4 regions of the Streptomyces sp. HP-A2021 genome follow, and region 3 is predicted to be linked to each of the others. Evidence: riboswitches for the same ligand, from Rfam matches in the RefSeq annotation. Region 3 holds a riboswitch; each other region holds the start of a gene.

The links. Region 3 has a riboswitch for cyclic di-AMP ahead of MQE23_RS12155 (M23 family metallopeptidase). Riboswitches for the same ligand answer to the same signal wherever they lie in the genome.
Positions count from the first base shown of each region.
Region 1: linked by a shared signal. The riboswitch ahead of MQE23_RS26505 (transglycosylase family protein) and the one ahead of MQE23_RS12155 (M23 family metallopeptidase) in region 3 are both predicted to bind cyclic di-AMP.
Region 2: linked by a shared signal. The riboswitch ahead of MQE23_RS23760 (M23 family metallopeptidase) and the one ahead of MQE23_RS12155 (M23 family metallopeptidase) in region 3 are both predicted to bind cyclic di-AMP.
Region 4: linked by a shared signal. The riboswitch ahead of MQE23_RS18485 (LysM peptidoglycan-binding domain-containing protein) and the one ahead of MQE23_RS12155 (M23 family metallopeptidase) in region 3 are both predicted to bind cyclic di-AMP.

Region 1 is NZ_CP094344.1:5,831,651-5,835,981, forward strand. It holds gene MQE23_RS26495 (cytochrome P450) at 75-1,334, shown strand; gene MQE23_RS26500 (transglycosylase family protein) at 1,489-2,418, shown strand; cyclic di-AMP (ydaO/yuaA leader) riboswitch at 2,647-2,813, shown strand; gene MQE23_RS26505 (transglycosylase family protein) at 2,818-3,489, shown strand; gene eno (phosphopyruvate hydratase) at 3,754-4,331, shown strand, end outside.
Region 2 is NZ_CP094344.1:5,256,932-5,261,262, forward strand. It holds gene MQE23_RS23745 (MarR family transcriptional regulator) at 33-548, opposite strand; gene MQE23_RS23750 (dihydrofolate reductase family protein) at 684-1,838, shown strand; tRNA gene MQE23_RS23755 (tRNA-Met) at 1,892-1,965, shown strand; cyclic di-AMP (ydaO/yuaA leader) riboswitch at 2,254-2,410, shown strand; gene MQE23_RS23760 (M23 family metallopeptidase) at 2,422-3,453, shown strand; gene MQE23_RS23765 (aldo/keto reductase) at 3,559-4,331, shown strand, end outside.
Region 3 is NZ_CP094344.1:2,677,379-2,681,709, forward strand. It holds gene MQE23_RS12150 (GntR family transcriptional regulator) at 187-882, opposite strand; gene MQE23_RS12155 (M23 family metallopeptidase) at 1,085-1,870, opposite strand; cyclic di-AMP (ydaO/yuaA leader) riboswitch at 1,884-2,047, opposite strand; gene MQE23_RS12160 (pitrilysin family protein) at 2,240-3,628, opposite strand; gene MQE23_RS12165 (pitrilysin family protein) at 3,625-4,331, opposite strand, start outside.
Region 4 is NZ_CP094344.1:4,089,644-4,093,974, forward strand. It holds gene MQE23_RS18475 (outer membrane lipoprotein carrier protein LolA) at 1-68, opposite strand, end outside; gene MQE23_RS18480 (polyprenyl synthetase family protein) at 300-1,310, opposite strand; cyclic di-AMP (ydaO/yuaA leader) riboswitch at 1,816-1,989, shown strand; gene MQE23_RS18485 (LysM peptidoglycan-binding domain-containing protein) at 1,993-2,763, shown strand; gene MQE23_RS18490 (Cof-type HAD-IIB family hydrolase) at 2,727-3,575, opposite strand; gene MQE23_RS18495 (GNAT family N-acetyltransferase) at 3,768-4,331, shown strand, end outside.

The DNA of each region.
Region 1 (4,331 bases), 3.2 Mb from region 3:
CGACGCGGTGAGAGTAGCGACGACCTCTGACAACGGCGGTCGGCGTTGCCCCGGCCGCTGCGTAGGGTCGTGGCATGCAACGTGAAGCGCCCGGGATGCCGGAACTGTTCTCGTGGGAGTTCGCGAGCAACCCCTACCCCGCCTACGCCTGGCTCCGCGAGCACGCCCCCGTGCACCGCACCAAGCTGCCCAGCGGTGTGGACGCCTGGCTGGTCACGCGGTACGCCGATGCCAAGCAGGCGCTCGCCGACCACCGGCTCTCCAAGAACCCGGCGCATCACGACGAGCCCGCGCACGCCAAGGGCAAGACCGGGATCCCCGGGGAGCGCAAGGCCGAGCTGATGACGCATCTGCTCAACATCGACCCGCCGGACCACACCCGGCTGCGGCGGCTCGTCTCCAAGGCGTTCACGCCCCGCCGGGTCGCCGAGTTCGCGCCGCGGGTGCAGGAGCTCACCGACGGGCTCATCGACGGGTTCGCGCACAAGGGGTCCGCCGACCTCATCCATGAGTTCGCCTTCCCGCTCCCCATCTACGCCATCTGCGACCTGCTCGGCGTCCCCCGCGAGGACCAGGACGACTTCCGCGACTGGGCGGGGATGATGATCCGTCACCAGGGCGGGCCCCGGGGCGGAGTGGCGCGGTCCGTGAAGAAGATGCGCGGCTACCTCGCCGACCTCATCCACCGCAAGCGGGAGGCGCTGCCCGACGAGCCCGCCCCCGGCGAGGACCTCATCTCCGGCCTCATCCGCGCCTCCGACCACGGTGAGCACCTCACCGAGAACGAGGCCGCGGCCATGGCCTTCATCCTGCTGTTCGCCGGTTTCGAGACCACCGTGAACCTGATCGGCAACGGCACCTACGCCCTGCTCACCCACCCCGAGCAGCGCGCACGCCTCCAGACGTCCCTCGCCGCCGGGGAGACCGGCCTCCTGGAGACCGGCGTCGAGGAGCTCCTGCGCTACGACGGCCCGGTCGAACTCGCCACCTGGCGGTTCGCCACCCAGCCCCTCACCATCGGAGGGCAGCACATCGCGCCCGGCGACCCGGTCCTCGTCGTCCTGGCCGCCGCCGACCGGGATCCGGAGCGGTTCGCCGATCCGGACGTGCTCGACCTCGCCCGCCGGGACAACCAGCACCTCGGCTACGGCCACGGCATCCACTACTGCCTCGGCGCCCCGCTCGCCCGCCTGGAGGGCCAGACCGCGCTCGCCACGCTCCTCACCCGTCTCCCGGACCTGCGGCTGGCGGCGGATCCGGCGGAGCTGAGATGGCGCGGCGGCCTCATCATGCGCGGGCTGCGCACGCTGCCGGTGGAGTTCTCAGCGGCATGAAGTGACGAAACATCAGACCTGTGATCTTCACGTGATCTGCGCGGCATGAACTTGTGACAAGTGATCGTCTGCCGATACGTTCACCCATCATCAGCGCGGCCCGGGGGGGACCCTGCGCCGCGCCGGTCACTGCTGTCTCGCGAAAGGTCTCCGTATGCTCTCCGGGAACGGTCGGCACCGTCGCCCCCGCCAGGCTCCGGCTCTCCTCGTCGCGGCCGGGGTGACCGGCTCCGCCATCGCGATCCCGCTCCTCGGGGCCTCCGGCGCCAGCGCGGCCGACGGCACGACCTGGGACCGGGTCGCGGACTGCGAGACCGGCGGCGCCTGGAGCCAGAACAGCGGCAACGGGTACTTCGGCGGCCTCCAGTTGTCCCAGGAGGACTGGGAGAACCACGGCGGCCTCGACTACGCCCCGAGCGCCGACCTGGCCAGCCGCTCCCAGCAGATAGCCGTGGCCGAGAGAATCCTCGCCGACCAGGGGGTCGGCGCGTGGCGCACCTGCGGGCTGCTCTCCGGCCTCGAGCAGGACAAGAGCTCGGACACGTCCGACTCGTCCAGCTCGTCCGACTCGTCCGCGCCGACGGACTCGCCCGGACTGCTCGACTCCACCGAGTCGTCCTCTGACGGACAATCGACTCCGGAGGATGAAACCGCCAAGTCCGACAAGTCATCCGATTCTGTCGACTCCTCGACGCAGGACCCGTCGCCCGCCCCCGAGAGTGACAAGCCCGACAACTCTCAGCAGGACGACGGCTCTTCGGCACCCGCCGAAACCGAAACCGGCACCGCCTCCGGCCGCCACCGCGGCCCCAGCGCGGACGAGGACACCAAGACTGAGGACGGCCGTACGTCCGGGTCCACCGGACGGCACGCCTCGCGCGACGGCGAAGCCTCCCGGGAGGCGACGGACGGCTCCTACACCGTCCGCCCCGGCGACACTCTCTGGTCCATCGCGAACTCCCTCGACCTCAGCGGCGGATGGCACGCCCTCTATGTCGGGAACGAGACGGCCGTCGGCACCGACCCGAACCTCATCCGCCCCGGTCAGAAGCTCACGGTAGAGGGCGAAGCGGACGAGGAGTAGCCGGTGGGGCAGTACGGAAACGGGGGCGGAAGTCACCCCGAAACCGTGCGAGTTCACGTCACCGTTCGCGCCTAATGTCCCTTATCGGTGCGGTGAGAGATAGATCTCAGAAGCCCTGATCGTCTTTGAAATTCCGCGGATCGCATGTCTACGGTCATGACCGCTCGCCACCGCGAGCCCCGGCTGCCGCAACGCCGAATCCTGCCAGCGGCCGCACGGGAACAGTCGTCGCGTCAAGCGCCGTAGGCAGGAGCGGGGGACCCAAGGTAAGTGCCCGACCGGCCGGTTGTGCCGGAAGGGCTTGGGGTGAAGCCGTGTCCCGGGAGGGACGCGGCCGGGCAACTCAACCGGCCCGAACCCGACAGCTCACCTCGCAGGCGTCGGTGAGGGGATCTCTCCATGCTGTTTTCCGGCAAGGGCACGCACCGCCGTCCGTCCAAGGCCTCTCGGGTCATCGCCATCGCCGGTGTCACCGGTGCCGCCGTCGCCGCCCCGCTGATGGCGGCCGGCAACGCCTCCGCCGCCACCGCCTCCGAGTGGGACGCCGTCGCCCAGTGCGAGTCCGGCGGCAACTGGTCCATCAACACCGGCAACGGCTACTACGGCGGTCTGCAGTTCTCCGCCTCCACCTGGTCCGGCTACGGCGGCACCAAGTACGCCTCCACCGCCGACCAGGCCACCAAGGAGCAGCAGATCGAGATCGCCGAAAAGGTCCTCGCGAGCCAGGGCAAGGGTGCCTGGCCGGTCTGCGGCAAGGGCCTGTCGAGCGCCGGCTACAGCGGCGGCTCCGAGCAGAGCAGCGGCTCCACCGAGACCCGCCAGACCGAGCAGCAGCCGGCCTCCCGCTCCGACGAGCGCCCGGCCCAGACCCAGAAGACCGTCACCACCCCGACCGGCAAGAAGGTCAAGAAGGGCGACGGTGAGTACAAGGTCGTCAAGGGGGACACCCTCAGCTCGATCGCGACCGAGAAGAAGGTCGAGGGCGGCTGGGAGAAGCTGTTCGAGCTGAACAAGGACATCGTCACGGACGCCAACCTGATCTACCCGGGCCAGCAGCTGCACCTGAAGTAAGCAGCGGCCCACCCCGTCCCCACGGGCTCCCCGCCCCGGTGCGTCATCCCCCGTGCGCACCGGGGCGGGGTTTTTTCTGCCGGTCTTTGCGATCCGGCTTTGTTCCGTTCGGAAACAATTTACTCTCGGTTCTGTCCATGGGGTGGGCGACCCGGTGGCCGATCGCCCGGAGCCGGTTAGGCTCATGTCGCGAGCCACCGCGGCCCGCGCCTCGCCGGGTCCACGCGGCCCGCGTACCCGCGTCACATGAAGAAGGAGATGCTCGTGCCGTCCATCGACGTCGTCGTAGCCCGGGAAATCCTGGACTCCCGAGGCAACCCCACGGTCGAGGTCGAGGTCGGCCTCGACGACGGCAGCACCGGTCGTGCCGCCGTCCCGTCCGGCGCCTCCACGGGCGCCTTCGAGGCCATCGAGCTGCGCGACGGCGACTCGAACCGCTACCTCGGCAAGGGTGTGGAGAAGGCCGTCCTCGCGGTCATCGAGCAGATCGGCCCGGAGCTCGTCGGCTACGACGCCACCGAGCAGCGCCTGATCGACCAGGCCATGTTCGACCTGGACGCCACCGACAACAAGGGCTCCCTCGGCGCCAACGCCATCCTCGGCGTCTCCCTCGCCGTCGCCCACGCCGCCTCCGAGGCCAGCGACCTGCCGCTGTTCCGCTACCTGGGCGGCCCGAACGCGCACCTGCTGCCGGTGCCGATGATGAACATCCTGAACGGCGGCTCGCACGCCGACTCCAACGTGGACATCCAGGAGTTCATGATCGCCCCCATCGGCGCGGAGTCCTTCTCCGAGGCCCTGCGCTGGGGCGCCGAGGTCTACCACACGCTGAAGAAGGTCCT
Region 2 (4,331 bases), 2.6 Mb from region 3:
ATCAACGAGATGTGGGTGTGGTGTGACGTGGGTCACGAACAGGTCGAGGAGGACCTCCGCCGCCAGGGCACGTCGTCCGACGCCGGCCGTGTCCCGTCCTCCTGGAGCCCCTGCGCGATCGCCGTGGAGATCTCCTCCAGCTGCCCCACCTGCTCCTCGCTGAGCCGGTCGAACAGGAAGCTCCGCACGGTCTCGACATGCCCGGGCGCCGCCCGGTCCAGTACGGCGAACCCGTCGTCCGTCAGGGCCGCGATGCTGCCCCGCTTGTCGTACCGGCAGGCCTCGCGCCGCACCATGCCGTCCTTCTCCAGTCGCGTCACCGCGTACGTCAGCCGACTGCGCGTGATCTTCAGCCGCTCGGCGAGATCGGTCATGCGCAGCCGCCGCTCAGGTGACTCCGACAGGACCGACAGGATGGAGTAGTACAGGTGCGGCATGCCGGCGTCCTGCTGGAGCTGCCGGTCGATCGCGTCCTCCAGGAGCAAGGAGGCGGCGATGTACGCGCGCCAGGCGCGTTGCTCCTCGGGGGTGAGCCAGCGAGTCGTCATGCCGCCAGTGTAGGTTTGTTTCAAACTTGAACCAAGACCGCCCGTCAGTCCGCCGTTTTCAGCCGATTCCAGTCCGCCGATGTCTCAGTTCCGCCGATTTCTCAGTCGCCCGTTTTCCACGAGCCGGGAGCGTCGATGCCCCATCCGTACGTCCTGCTGTCCGCCGCCGTCTCCCTCGACGGCTACCTGGACGACACCGGCCCCGAGCGCCTGCTCCTGTCCAGCCCGGCCGACTTCGACCGGGTCGACGAGGTCCGGGCGTCCGTCGACGCGATCCTGATCGGCGCCGGCACCGTCCGCGCCGACAACCCGCGCCTGCTGGTCAACTCACCCGAGCGGCGAGCCGCCCGCACCGCGGCCGGCCTGCCGGAGTACCCCCTCAAGGTCACGGTCAGCGGCTCCGGCGACCTCGATCCGGCGGCACGGTTCTGGCACACCGGCGGCGAGAAGATCCTCTACACCACCGACAAGGGCGCCGAACGCGCCCGTGCCCTCGGCCTCGCCACCGAAGCCACCGATGCCACCGACGTCGTCCCGCTCGGCGCCGACCTCGACTGGCGGCGGCTCCTCACCCACCTGCACGACGTCCGGGGCGTGCGACGGCTCATGGTCGAGGGCGGCGGCCTGATCCACACCCAGCTCCTCACCCAGGGCCTGGCCGACGAACTCCAGCTGGTCCTCGCCCCGCTCTTCGTGGGCGACCCCGAGGCACCCCGCCTCTTCGGCCCCGGCGGCTACCAGTCCGGCCGGCTCCGGCTCCTGGAGACCCGGCGGATCGAGGACGTGGTCCTGATGCGCTACGAGCCCACCGCCCCGGGCACCGGCCCCCTCCCCGCCGCCGCCGACCACCACTGGCTGGCCCTCGCCTGCGAACTGGCGGCACAGTGTCCGCCGTCGGACACGGCGTTCAGTGTCGGCGCGGTGGTGGTCGCGGCCGACGGCACGGAACTGGCCCGCGGCCACTCCCGCGAGGGCGGCGACCCGCTCGTGCACGCCGAGGAGGCGGCCCTGGCCAAGCTCGACCCGGCCGGCCCCGGGCTCGCCGGCGCGACGGTCTACAGCAGCCTGGAGCCCTGCGCCCGCCGGGCCTCCCGCCCCGCACCCTGCGCCCGGCTGATCCTCGACGCGGGCGTACGGCGTGTGGTCACGGCCTGGCGCGAGCCGGACACCTTCGTGGCGGGCGCCGACGGCAGCGGCGTCCTGGCGGCCGGGGGAGTCGAGGTCCTCGTCCTCCCGGAGCACGAGGAGCGGGCCAAGGCACCGAATCGACACCTGCTGCGCCGCCGCTGAGCAGAGGTGTGCGCGAGCGGTCCCGCGGATGGCGTACACTGGAGTCACAACGACGCGGGGTGGAGCAGCTCGGTAGCTCGCTGGGCTCATAACCCAGAGGTCGCAGGTTCAAATCCTGTCCCCGCTACTGAAGGCCGAGGGCCGGAATCCGAAAGGGTTCCGGCCCTCGGTTTTTCCCTGGGCTCGCCATTACTGTCGGTGAGTGAATCGCGCCGCTGTGCATCACAACTGACACACCGTCAAAACCCGTGAGTCACTTACGCAGCGGTCAACTCGCCCGTTTTGGGCCGGTCATGGCAGGTTGGTCCGCGCGAAAAAGGTTAATGATCAAGCGGAATCGCTGGAATACCCACGGCGCGTCTATTAACGTTCGATAACGCAGCGCGGTCGTCCCAGCCGTCACAGAAGGCGGCTCCGTGCGCACGCGCCGAATCCCGAAAGGGAACCGGGGAACCACCACTTGGGGTGAATCGAGCGGATGCCGCCGTGGAAGCACGGCCGGTATACGCGCGTAGGAGACCTTCCTGCTCCGAACCCGTCAGCTAACCCGGTAGGCGAGAAGGAAGGAAAGGAGTACGCCCACGTGGCGTCCAACCGGCCTGCCCCCGCGGCCCCGTCCGCGCCGAACCAGCGCGACACCGAGACCTTCGGCTACGGCGGTCACCGCACCGACGAGGGCCCGTTCCAGGAATGGAACCCCACCGCGGAGTCCATCCGCCCCATCCGTGGCCGGCATCGCGTCACCAAGCAGCGCGGCGGAGGGCTCGCCCGCAGCTCCACCGTCCTGGGCGTCGGCGTCATAGCCGCCGTGGGCGCGGGCGGCATGGCCAGCGCCCAGACCGGCAAGCCGCCGGTGTCGATCTCCGTCCCGGACCTTCCCTCGGTGGGTTCCCTCATCTCGGACGACGACACCTCCGAAGGCTCCGCCACCCCGCTCAGCGACCTCGCCACGGCCTCCGCCGACACCGAGCAGGGCACCTCCGGCGCCGGTGAGGCACTGCGCGCCCGGATCATGGCGCAGGTCGAGCACCAGCAGGAACAGATCGAGACCAAGGCCGCGCAGGACGCCGCCGAAGCCGCCCAGAAGGCGGCCGCGGAGGCCGCCGCCAAGGCCGAGAAGGAAGCCAAGGCCAAGGCCGCCGAAGCCAAGAAGAAGGCGGAGGAGGAGGCCCGGAAGAAGGCCGAGGCCGAGCGGCTCGCCGCCCTCGCCAAGCAGTACACACTGCCGACCTCCGCGTACACCATCACCTCGACCTTCGGCCAGGCCGGCGCCTACTGGTCCTCCGGCTACCACACCGGCCTCGACTTCGCCGCCCCCACGGGCACGCCGATCAAGGCGGTGCACAGCGGCACCATCACCGAGGCGGGCTGGAACGGCTCGTACGGCTACAAGACGGTCCTGACCCTCGATGACGGCACGGAGATCTGGTACGCGCACCAGTCGTCCATCGGCGTCAGCGTCGGACAGAAGGTCAGCACGGGTGACGTCATCGGACGCGTGGGCGCGACCGGCAACGTCACCGGGGCGCACCTGCACCTCGAGGTCCACACCGGCGGTTCCAGCAACGGCATCGACCCGCTGGCCTGGCTGCGGGGCAAGGGCCTGAACGTCTGAGCGTCGGAGCTTCCGGTCCGTGCGGGGGTTTCGTGCGGGGGCGTTCACGCAGGTTTTGCGTCCGCTCCGGAATGAGCCTCCCCCGCACGGCCGTTGACACGGAGCATGACTTCTCTTCGCAAGCTCGGTTCCTCCGACCTCGAGGTCTTCCCGCTCGCCCTCGGCGGCAACGTCTTCGGCTGGACCGCCGACGAGGCACAGTCGTTCGCCGTCCTTGACGCGTACACCGCCGCGGGCGGCAACTTCGTCGACACCGCCGACGTCTACTCGGCGTGGGTGGACGGCAACCAGGGCGGCGAGTCCGAGACCGTCCTCGGCAAGTGGCTGACATCGCGCGGCAACCGCGCGGACGTCGTCCTCGCCACGAAGGTCAGCCAGCACCCCGAGTTCCAGGGCCTGTCCGCCGCCAACATCAAGGCCGCCGCCGACGCCTCCCTGCGGCGCCTCGGCACCGACTACATCGACCTTTACTACACCCACTACGACAAGCCCGACGTGCCGGTGGAGGAGATCATCGGCGCGCTCGACGAACTCGTGAAGGCCGGGAAGGTGCGGCACATCGCCGCCTCCAACATCTCCGCCGAGCGGCTGCGGGCCTCCCTGGAGTTCTCCGACCGCGAGGGGCTCGCCCGGTACGTGGCCCTCCAGCCCCACTACAACCTGGTCTCCCGCGACACCTACGAGGGCGAGCTCCAGGACCTCGCCGAGCGGACCGGCCTGGCGGCCGTCCCGTACTACGCGCTCGCCTCGGGCTTCCTGACCGGCAAGTACCGGCCCGGTACGACCGTCGACAGCGCGCGGGCGGGCGGTGCCGCCCAGCACCTTCAGACCGAGCGGGGCCGCCGGGTCCTCGACGCCCTCGACGAGGTCGCCGCGGC
Region 3 (4,331 bases):
CCGCGCCTGATCCGGTACCCCCGGCCCGGTGCATCCTGAAGGGCTCGTCCGAATTCATCGGGCGAGCCCTTCGCCATTCCCGGGCGCGGGTCGCCATTTCCGGTCTCACGGGCCGTGAATTCCCCGTTCCCGGGCAGCAGAAATAATCCCCCGCGAATTACCTGCTCTTTGTATACGGCTCTTGTGTTAATGCCGCGGGCTCGCCGTGTTTACGGGATGTTGCGAGTTCCTCACACGCTCGGCCCGCTCCCCGGCGGAGCCGAAACGCAGCCGGTGCGCGGCCGTCGCGCGCTCGGTGTGCAGCGCCGTGACCGCCCGCGCGCGCTCGCTGTCCCCGCGCGCCACCGCGTCCACGATCGCGCCGTGCTCGGTCCATGACTCCACGGGCCCGGCCGGCGCCTCGACGGTGTACATCCAGGCGATCTTGTGACGGAGCTGGGTGAGCATCGAGGTCAGCGCGGGGCTGCCGGAGGCCTGCGCGAGCGTCTCGTGGAACCAGCCGCCCAGGGAGCGCAGGTCGTCGCTGTTGCCCCGGCGGGCGCGCTCCTGGCCGAGCCTGACCAGGCCGCGCAGGACCTTCAGATGGGCCTCGGTGCGGCGCTGGGCGGCGCGGGCCGCGCCGAGCGGCTCCAGCAGCAGCCGCATCTCCAGCAGGTCGGCGGCCTCCTGCTCGGTGGGTTCGGCGACGCACGCGCCCGCGTGCCGCCGGGTCACCACGAAGCCCTCTGCCTCCAGGGTGCGCAGGGCCTCCCGGACGGGGACGCGCGAGACGCCGTAGCGGCGGGCGAGGAGTTCCTCGGTCAGCCGGCCGCCGCGTTCGTAGACACCCGCGACGATGTCGTCCCGGATGGCCGTGCACACCGAGTGCGCGGGAATGCGCATGACCGACCTCCGTTTAATCCCCGTGAAACGTCGAACGAGTGACGCGTGTTCCGTGACTCTATTGCAATGAGCCGGAATTTCCGACGGCAGACCGGAATCCAGGGATATTTTTTGGACAGCCGGGCGTCACAAACGCCGAAAGCCCCGGCTCGGGGAGCCGGGGCCTCGGGGAAGCGGAGTGGTACGCCGTCGGACTGCGCCGTCAGACGCTCACGCCGTGCGAGCGGAGGTAGGCGACGGGGTCGATGTCGGAGCCGTACTCGGGGCTCGTCCGGGCCTCGAAGTGCAGGTGCGCACCGGTGACGTTGCCGGTCGCGCCGGACAGGCCGATCTGCTGGCCGGGGGTGACCTTCTGGCCCACCGAGACGCTGATCGACGACAGGTGGCCGTACTGGGTGTACGTGCCGTCGTTCATCTTGATCACGATCTGGTTGCCGTAGGAGCCGCCCCAGCCGGCCTCGACGACCTCGCCCATGCCGACCGCGTGGACGGAGGTGCCGCTGGCGGCGTGGAAGTCGACGCCGGTGTGGCTGCCGGAGGACCACAGGCCGCTGCTGGCCTGGTAGCCGGTGGAGACGTACGAGCCGGAGATCGGGGGCACGAACGTGTTGAGGCGCTTGCGCTCGGCCTCGCGGGCGGCGCGCTCCTTGGCCTCGCGGGCCTTCTCGGCGGCCTCCTTGGCCTCCTTGGCCGCCTCGGCGGCCCGCTCGCGGGCGGCCTCCTCGGCCTTCTTCTTGGCGGCGGCCTCCTCGGCGGCCTGCTTCTGGGCCGCGGCCTGCGCGTCGATCTGCTGGGCCACGGTGTCGCCCATGGTGACGACGGGGGTGAGGCCGGTCTGCTCGACGGCGGGCTCGGCGGCGAAGGCCGGGGCGGCCACGGTGCCGATGACACCGGTGGTGGCGAGGGCCGCGACGCCCGCTGCGCGGGCCGTGCCGCGCTGCATACGGCTGGGACGACGATGCTTCCCGGTGGCGCGGGTGAACGCCATGGAGTGCCTGGTCCTTTCCTTCCTTCTCGCCTACCGGGTTAGCTGACGGGTTCGGAGCAGGAAGGTCTCCTACGGACCCCCTCGCGGCTCGCGCGGGCGTCCGATTCACCCCAGGGACTGCGGTGGGTCCCCGGCTCCCCTGGCTCGCGCCGTACGGGGACTCGGCGATGACTGTCCGGTGCCGCGGGTGCGGCGCACTGCCTGACGAACAGCCCGGACGACGCTAAGCGGGGCCACTTTCAATTCCCAAACGGATCCCGGCTTTTGTAGCGCATCCCACAGGGCAGACAGGCAACCTCCATATCAATTCGGGCATAAAGGAGCCCTGGTGCCTTGGAAGACAACCAGGGCCCCTGCGTGCGCGGGCCGCTACTCGGCGGCCACGACGGAGACTTCGCCGATGCCCAGGGCCTCGACCGGGCCCTTGATCTGCGCCGCGTCACCGACGAGCACGGTCACCAGACGGTCCACCGGGAAGGCGCTGACGACCGCCGCGGTGGCCTCCACGGTGCCGGTCGCGGCCAGCTGCCGGTACAGCGTGGCCTGGTAGTCGTCGGGCAGGTGCTGCTCGACCTGGTCGGCCAGCGTGCTCGCGACGGCCGCCGCCGTCTCGTACTTCAGCGGCGCCACGCCGACCAGGTTCTGCACGGCGACGTCCCGCTCGGCGTCGGTCAGTCCCCCGGCGGCGAGGGTGCGCAGCACCGTCCACAGGTCCTGGAGGGCGGGGCCGGTGTTGGGGGTGTCCACGGAGCCGGTGATGGCGAGCATCGCGGCACCGGTCCCGTCCGGGGCTGACCTGAGGACCTGGCCGAACGCCCGCACCCCGTAGGTGTAGCCCTTCTCCTCGCGCAGCACGCGGTCCAGGCGGGAGGTGAGGGTGCCGCCGAGGCAGTACGTGCCGAGCACCTGCGCGGGCCACACGCGGTCGTGCCGGTCCGGGCCGATGCGGCCGATCAGCAGCTGCGTCTGGACGGCACCGGGGCGGTCCACGATGACGACGCGTCCCGTGTCGTCGGCGGTCACCGGCGGCACCGGGCGCGGCTCGGCCGCGGAGCCGGTCCAGGCGCCCAGCGTGTCGCTCAGCAGGGCGTCGAGGTCGATGCCGGTGAGGTCGCCGACGACCACGGCGGTGGCCGTGGCGGGCCTGACGTGCCGCTCGTAGAAGGCGCGTACGGCCGCGGAGTCGATCGCCGCGACCGTCTCCTCGGTGCCCTGGCGGGGCCGGGACATGCGCGAGCCCGCCGGGAAGAGCTCCTTGGAGAGCTCCTTGGCGGCGCGCCGGGAGGGGTTGGCCAGCTCGTGCGGGATCTCGTCGAGGCGGTTGCGGACGAGCCGCTCGACCTCGCTGTCCGCGAACGCGGGAGCCCTCAGGGCGTCGGCGATCAGGCCGAGCCCCTTGGCGAGCCGGGAGGCCGGCACCTCCAGGCTGAGCCGGACGCCGGGGTGGTCGGCATGCGCGTCGAGGGTGGCGCCGGCGCGCTCCAGCTCGGCGGCGAAGTCCTCGGCCGAGTGCTTGTCGGTGCCCTCGGAGAAGGCCCGGGCCATGATCGTGGCCACGCCGTCGAGGCCGGCCGGCTCGGCGTCCAGGGGCGCGTCCAGCAGCACCTCCACGGCGACGACCTGCTGGCCGGGGCGGTGGCAGCGCAGGACCGTCAGGCCGTTGCCGAGGGTGCCGCGCTCGGGGGCCGGGAAGGCCCACGGCTTGGCCTCGCCCGCCTGCGGCTGGGGGTGGAAGTCCATCGTGGCGAGCTCGGTCACTTGGCCGCCTCCTCGTTCTCGTTCAGGGCCGCGGCTGCGGTGTCCTCGGTGGTGTCGGCGTCCTCGGCGGTCTCCGCGTCGCTCGTCTCGCCGGCGACGGGCTCGTAGACGAGTACCGCGCGGTTGTCGGGCCGCAGCCGGGCCTTGGCGACCTCCTGGACCTCCTCGGCCGTCACCTCCAGCACCCGCTGCACGGCCGTCAGGGCCAGCTGCGGGTCGCCGAACAGGACGGCGTACCGGCACAGTTCGTCGGCACGGCCGGCGACCGTGCCGAGCCGGTCCAGCCACTCGCGCTCCAACTGGGCCTGGGCGCGCTCCATCTCCTCGGCCGTGGGGCCCTCCTCGGCGAACCGGGCGAGCTCCTCGTCGATGGCGGACTCGATGACCGGGACCTCCACGTCACCGGACGTCTTCACGTCCAGCCACCCCAGGGAGGGCGCCCCGGCGAGCCGCAGCAGGCCGAAGCCGGCCGCCACGGCCGTACGGTCCCGCCGCACGAGGCGGTTGTACAGGCGGGAGGACTCGCCGCCGCCGAGGACGGTGAGGGCCAGGTCGGCCGCGTCGCACGCGCGCGTGCCGTCGTGCGGCAGCCGGTAGGCGGCCATCAGGGCACGAGCCGGGACCTCCTCCTCGACGACCTCGCGCAGCTGCTCGCCGATGATCTCCGGCAGCGCGCCGTCCCGGGGCGCGGGCTTGCCGTCGT
Region 4 (4,331 bases), 1.4 Mb from region 3:
CGCCGCCCGGAGCGCTGCTCGTCGACCTCCCCGGCGGTCGTGCTGTCGTCGGATGCGTACGGTGCCATGTGTGCCCTACCTCCGTGATCGGCGGCGGCTGTCCGTGTCGTGCACGCACTCGTCCCTGAGCCGCCATTCTCACCCGAACTGGTGAGGAGTGGTGATTTCCGTGGTGACTATCTGACCAAATCGGCCGGCGAGATACGTCAGACCCCGGGCTCAACTCCACGTACTGCTCCGGTATGACACGAGAGGGCTGCTTCTCCCCCGACCCGTAGGGGTCGTGGGGGAAAAGGGCGCTAGCCGGCCCGGTGCACCACGGCGTCGGACAGCTCCACCAGCGCCGTCTTCGCGGCGCACTCGGGCAGCGGGGCCAGCGCCGAGCGGGCGTCCTGGGCGTAGCGGACGGTGTCCCGCCGGGCCTGTTCCAGCGCCGGGTGGGCCCGCAGCAGGCGCAGGGCCTCGGCGTGCCGGTCGTCGTCGGTGAGGTCGGAGTCCAGCAGCTCGCACAGGGCGATGTCGTCCGCGAGCCCGAGCCGGGCCGCGCGCTCGCGCAGCCGCAGCACCGGCAGCGTGGGGATGCCCTCGCGCAGGTCGGTGCCGGGGGTCTTGCCGGACTCGTGGGAGTCGGAGGCGATGTCCAGGACGTCGTCCGCGAGCTGGAAGGCGACGCCGAGCCGCTCGCCGTACTGGGTCAGCACGTCCACGACCGTCTCGTCGGCGCCGGACATCATCGCGCCGAACCGGCACGACACCGCCACCAGCGAGCCGGTCTTGCCGCCCAGCACGTCCAGGTAGTGCTCGACCGGGTCGCGGCCGTCCTGCGGTCCGGCCGTCTCCAGGATCTGCCCGGTCACCAGCCGCTCGAACGCCTCGGCCTGCACCCGCACCGCCTCCGGGCCGAGGTCGGCCAGGATGTGCGAGGCGCGGGCGAAGAGGAAGTCACCGGTGAGGACCGCGACGGAGTTGCCCCAGCGGGCGTTCGCGCTCGCCACCCCGCGCCGCACGGCGGCCTCGTCCATCACGTCGTCGTGGTACAGCGTGGCGAGGTGGGTCAGCTCCACGACGACGGCCGACGGCACGATCCCGGGCGCGTACCGGTCGCCGAACTGGGCGGCGAGCATCACGAGCAGCGGACGGAACCGCTTGCCGCCGGCCCGGACCAGGTGCTGGGCGGCCTCCGTGATGAAGGGCACCTCACTCTTGGTGGCCTCGAGCAAGCCTTCCTCGACAGCCGCCAATCCGGCCTGGACATCGGCTTCCAGAGCCTGGTCCCGCACGCTCAGCCCGAACGGCCCGACGTCGGTCACGAGGGGTCTCCTGTCTGCTGGTGTCTGCCGGTGATTACGCGGTTTGTCGATAGGTCGCTGCCATCACTCGAGTCAGCGTATCCGGTCACGTTTCGATCACCACCAGCGCCCAGGGTTACAGGCCGGGTGGTATCCGATCACGACCGCTATGTTTTCGATCAGCTCATAAGAGTAGACATTTATCGACTTACCACGCGATAGCGAGCTATGCACGATTTGCGGTGTTGGATAAGCGAATTCCCCTTGGTGCAAATTGCCCCACGGACTTGTGATCAGTGAGTTGAATCACGTTATCCCCTGCGACATCCCACTCCGGCACCGACCCGTACCTCCTTCCGCCGCACGCAAGTTGAGCCTTGGCTTCAGCAAAGGATCAAGTGCCTCATACGCCCCTGACCAAGGTCAACCGCTCGATATGTGACTCCGGTGCTTGTTCCCGACATGTGCTCTCGCATACGTTCCGGGCCTGTCCGGCGGACGCCGAATCCTGCCACCGCCCGGACACCCCACGAACCCACTCACTCACGCAGGGCAGGAGCGGGGGACCCAGGTAAGTCGCCGGTCCGCGCAGCGGAACGGCTCGGGGTGAAGCCGCGTACGGCACACAGCGCCGTAGGCGGCCGGGCACCTCCCGGCCCGAACCCGACAGCTCACCTCGCAGGCGCCGGAGAGGAACATCGCCATGCCCCGAGGCAAGCACCGTCGCCCCAGAAGCAGTCAGCTCACCCGTCGTGTCGTAGCCGCCGGCACCGGCGGAGCGGCACTCACCCTCCCGCTGCTCGGCGCGACGCAGGCCAGCGCCGCCCAGCCGGCTCAGAGCGCACCCACCACCGTCGCGCAGTCCGTGCCGCAGGCGGCCAAGACCGCCAAGTCCGTCACGTACACCGTCACCAAGGGCGACTCGCTCGCCCGCATCGCGGACAAGTTCGACGTGTCGGGCGGCTGGAAGCAGCTGTACAAGGACAACCGCGCCGCCGTCGGCGACGACCCGAAGCTGATCCACCCGGGTCTGAAGCTGAAGGTGAAGACGGCCAAGGCGGACGCCGCGAAGAAGACGGCGACCAAGTCCTCCGCCCCCGCCAAGCCGGCCGGCGGCGTCGCCCAGGCCACCCAGGCCTCCGCGAAGACCTACGCGAACAACCTGGACGGCTGGATCCGCGAGGCGCTGGACGTCATGGCGCAGAAGGGGATTCCGGGTTCGTACGACGGCATCTACCGCAACATCATGCGGGAGTCGTCCGGCAACCCCCTGGCGATCAACAACTGGGACTCGAACGCCGCCCAGGGCACCCCGTCCAAGGGTCTGCTCCAGGTCATCGACCCGACCTTCGCCGCCTACCACGTGCCCGGCACCTCCTTCGACCCGTACGACCCGGTCGCCAACATCACGGCGGCCTGCAACTACGCGGCGGCCCGCTACGGCTCGATCGACAACGTCAACGGCCCGTACTGAGCCGTCCCGCCCAGCAGTCGTTCGAGGACGACGGCGATGCCGTCGTCCTCGTTCGACAGGGTGATCTCGTCGGCCACGGCCTTGAGTTCGGGATGGGCGTTGGCCATGGCGACGCCGTGGGCGGCCCAGTCGAACATCGGGATGTCGTTGGGCATGTCCCCGAAGGCGACGGTGTCCGCCGGCCGAAGGCCCAGGTGCTCGGCGGCCAGCGCCAGGCCCGTCGCCTTGGTGACGCCGCACGGCTGGAGCTCGACCGTGCCGGGCCCCGACATCGTCACCGTCGCCAGTGAACCGACCACCGAGCGGGCCGTCGCCGCCAACTCGTCGTCGCTCAGGCAGGGGTGGCGCAGCAGCACCTTGCTGATGGGCTCGCCCCACAGGTCGTCGCGCCGGTCGACCCGCACCGCCGGCAGGGTCGGGTGCGGCATGAGATAGCCCGGCTCGATGAGCGTGAGCCCGTCGACCCCGTCCTGGTCGACCGCGGCGTACACCTGCCCGACCTCGGCCTCGATCTTGCCGAGGGCGGTCTCCGCCAGCTCCCGGTCCAGGGTGATGGACCACAGCAGCCGGTCCGCGCCGGCGTCGTACACCTGCGCGCCCTGCCCGCACACCGCGAGCCCCGTACAGCCGAGGTCGTCCAGGAGCGGCCGCACTCTCGGCGCCGGCCGGCCCGTCACCACGAGGTGCTGGGCACCGGCGTCCGCCACCCGCGCGAGCGCGGCGAGGGACCGGTCGGACAGGGTGTCGTCGCCGCGCAGCAGCGTCCCGTCCAGGTCGGTGGCGATGAGTGAATATGCGATGGGTGCGGCCATGATCAGAGAATACGGACAGTGCGCCCTTTCGTTTCATCCCGCGGCGGACACCGATTGCCCGGTTGAAGGCCTCTGCACCAGTTGGCAACAACATGGTCCGCTACCTACCGTCGAGGCCGTCTCGGGCGGTACCTTCCAAGTGTCCAGGGGGGACTTGATCGGGGGGTCGGGTTGAGCAGTGGGCGTGTTCGTGTGGGTGTGCCCGGGGAGCTCGGCGAGGGGGAGAAGGAGCGCTGGCGCGCGCTGCGCGCGGCGTCGGAGACACCGCGCAACCCCTTCATGGAACCGGAGTTCACCGAAGCCGTCGGGCTGGTGAGGCCACAGGCGCGGGTCGCGGTGGTGTACGAAGGGCTGGAGCCGGCCGGCTTCCTGCCCCATGAGCGGGGCCCGTTGGGGCAGGGCCGGGCGATCGGGCTGGGCGTCTCGGACGCGCAGGGCGCGATCCTGCGGCCGGGCCTGCGTCTGGACACGGGCGAACTGCTGCGGGCCTGCTCGCTGTCGAGCTTCGCCTTCGACAACCTGGAGGCCGAGCAGCGGCTGTTCGTCCGGTACGCGGCCGAGGAGCACGCCACCTACGTCATCGACGTGGAGAAGGGCTACGAGACGTACGAGTCGGTGCTGCGCGCCCAGTCGCCGAAGTTCCTGAAGACCACCCTGGCCAAGGAGCGCAGGCTGGGCCGGCAGGTCGGCGAGCTGCGGTTCGTCTTCGACGAACGCGAGCCGGCCGCGCTGCGCACGCTCATGGAGTGGAAGTCG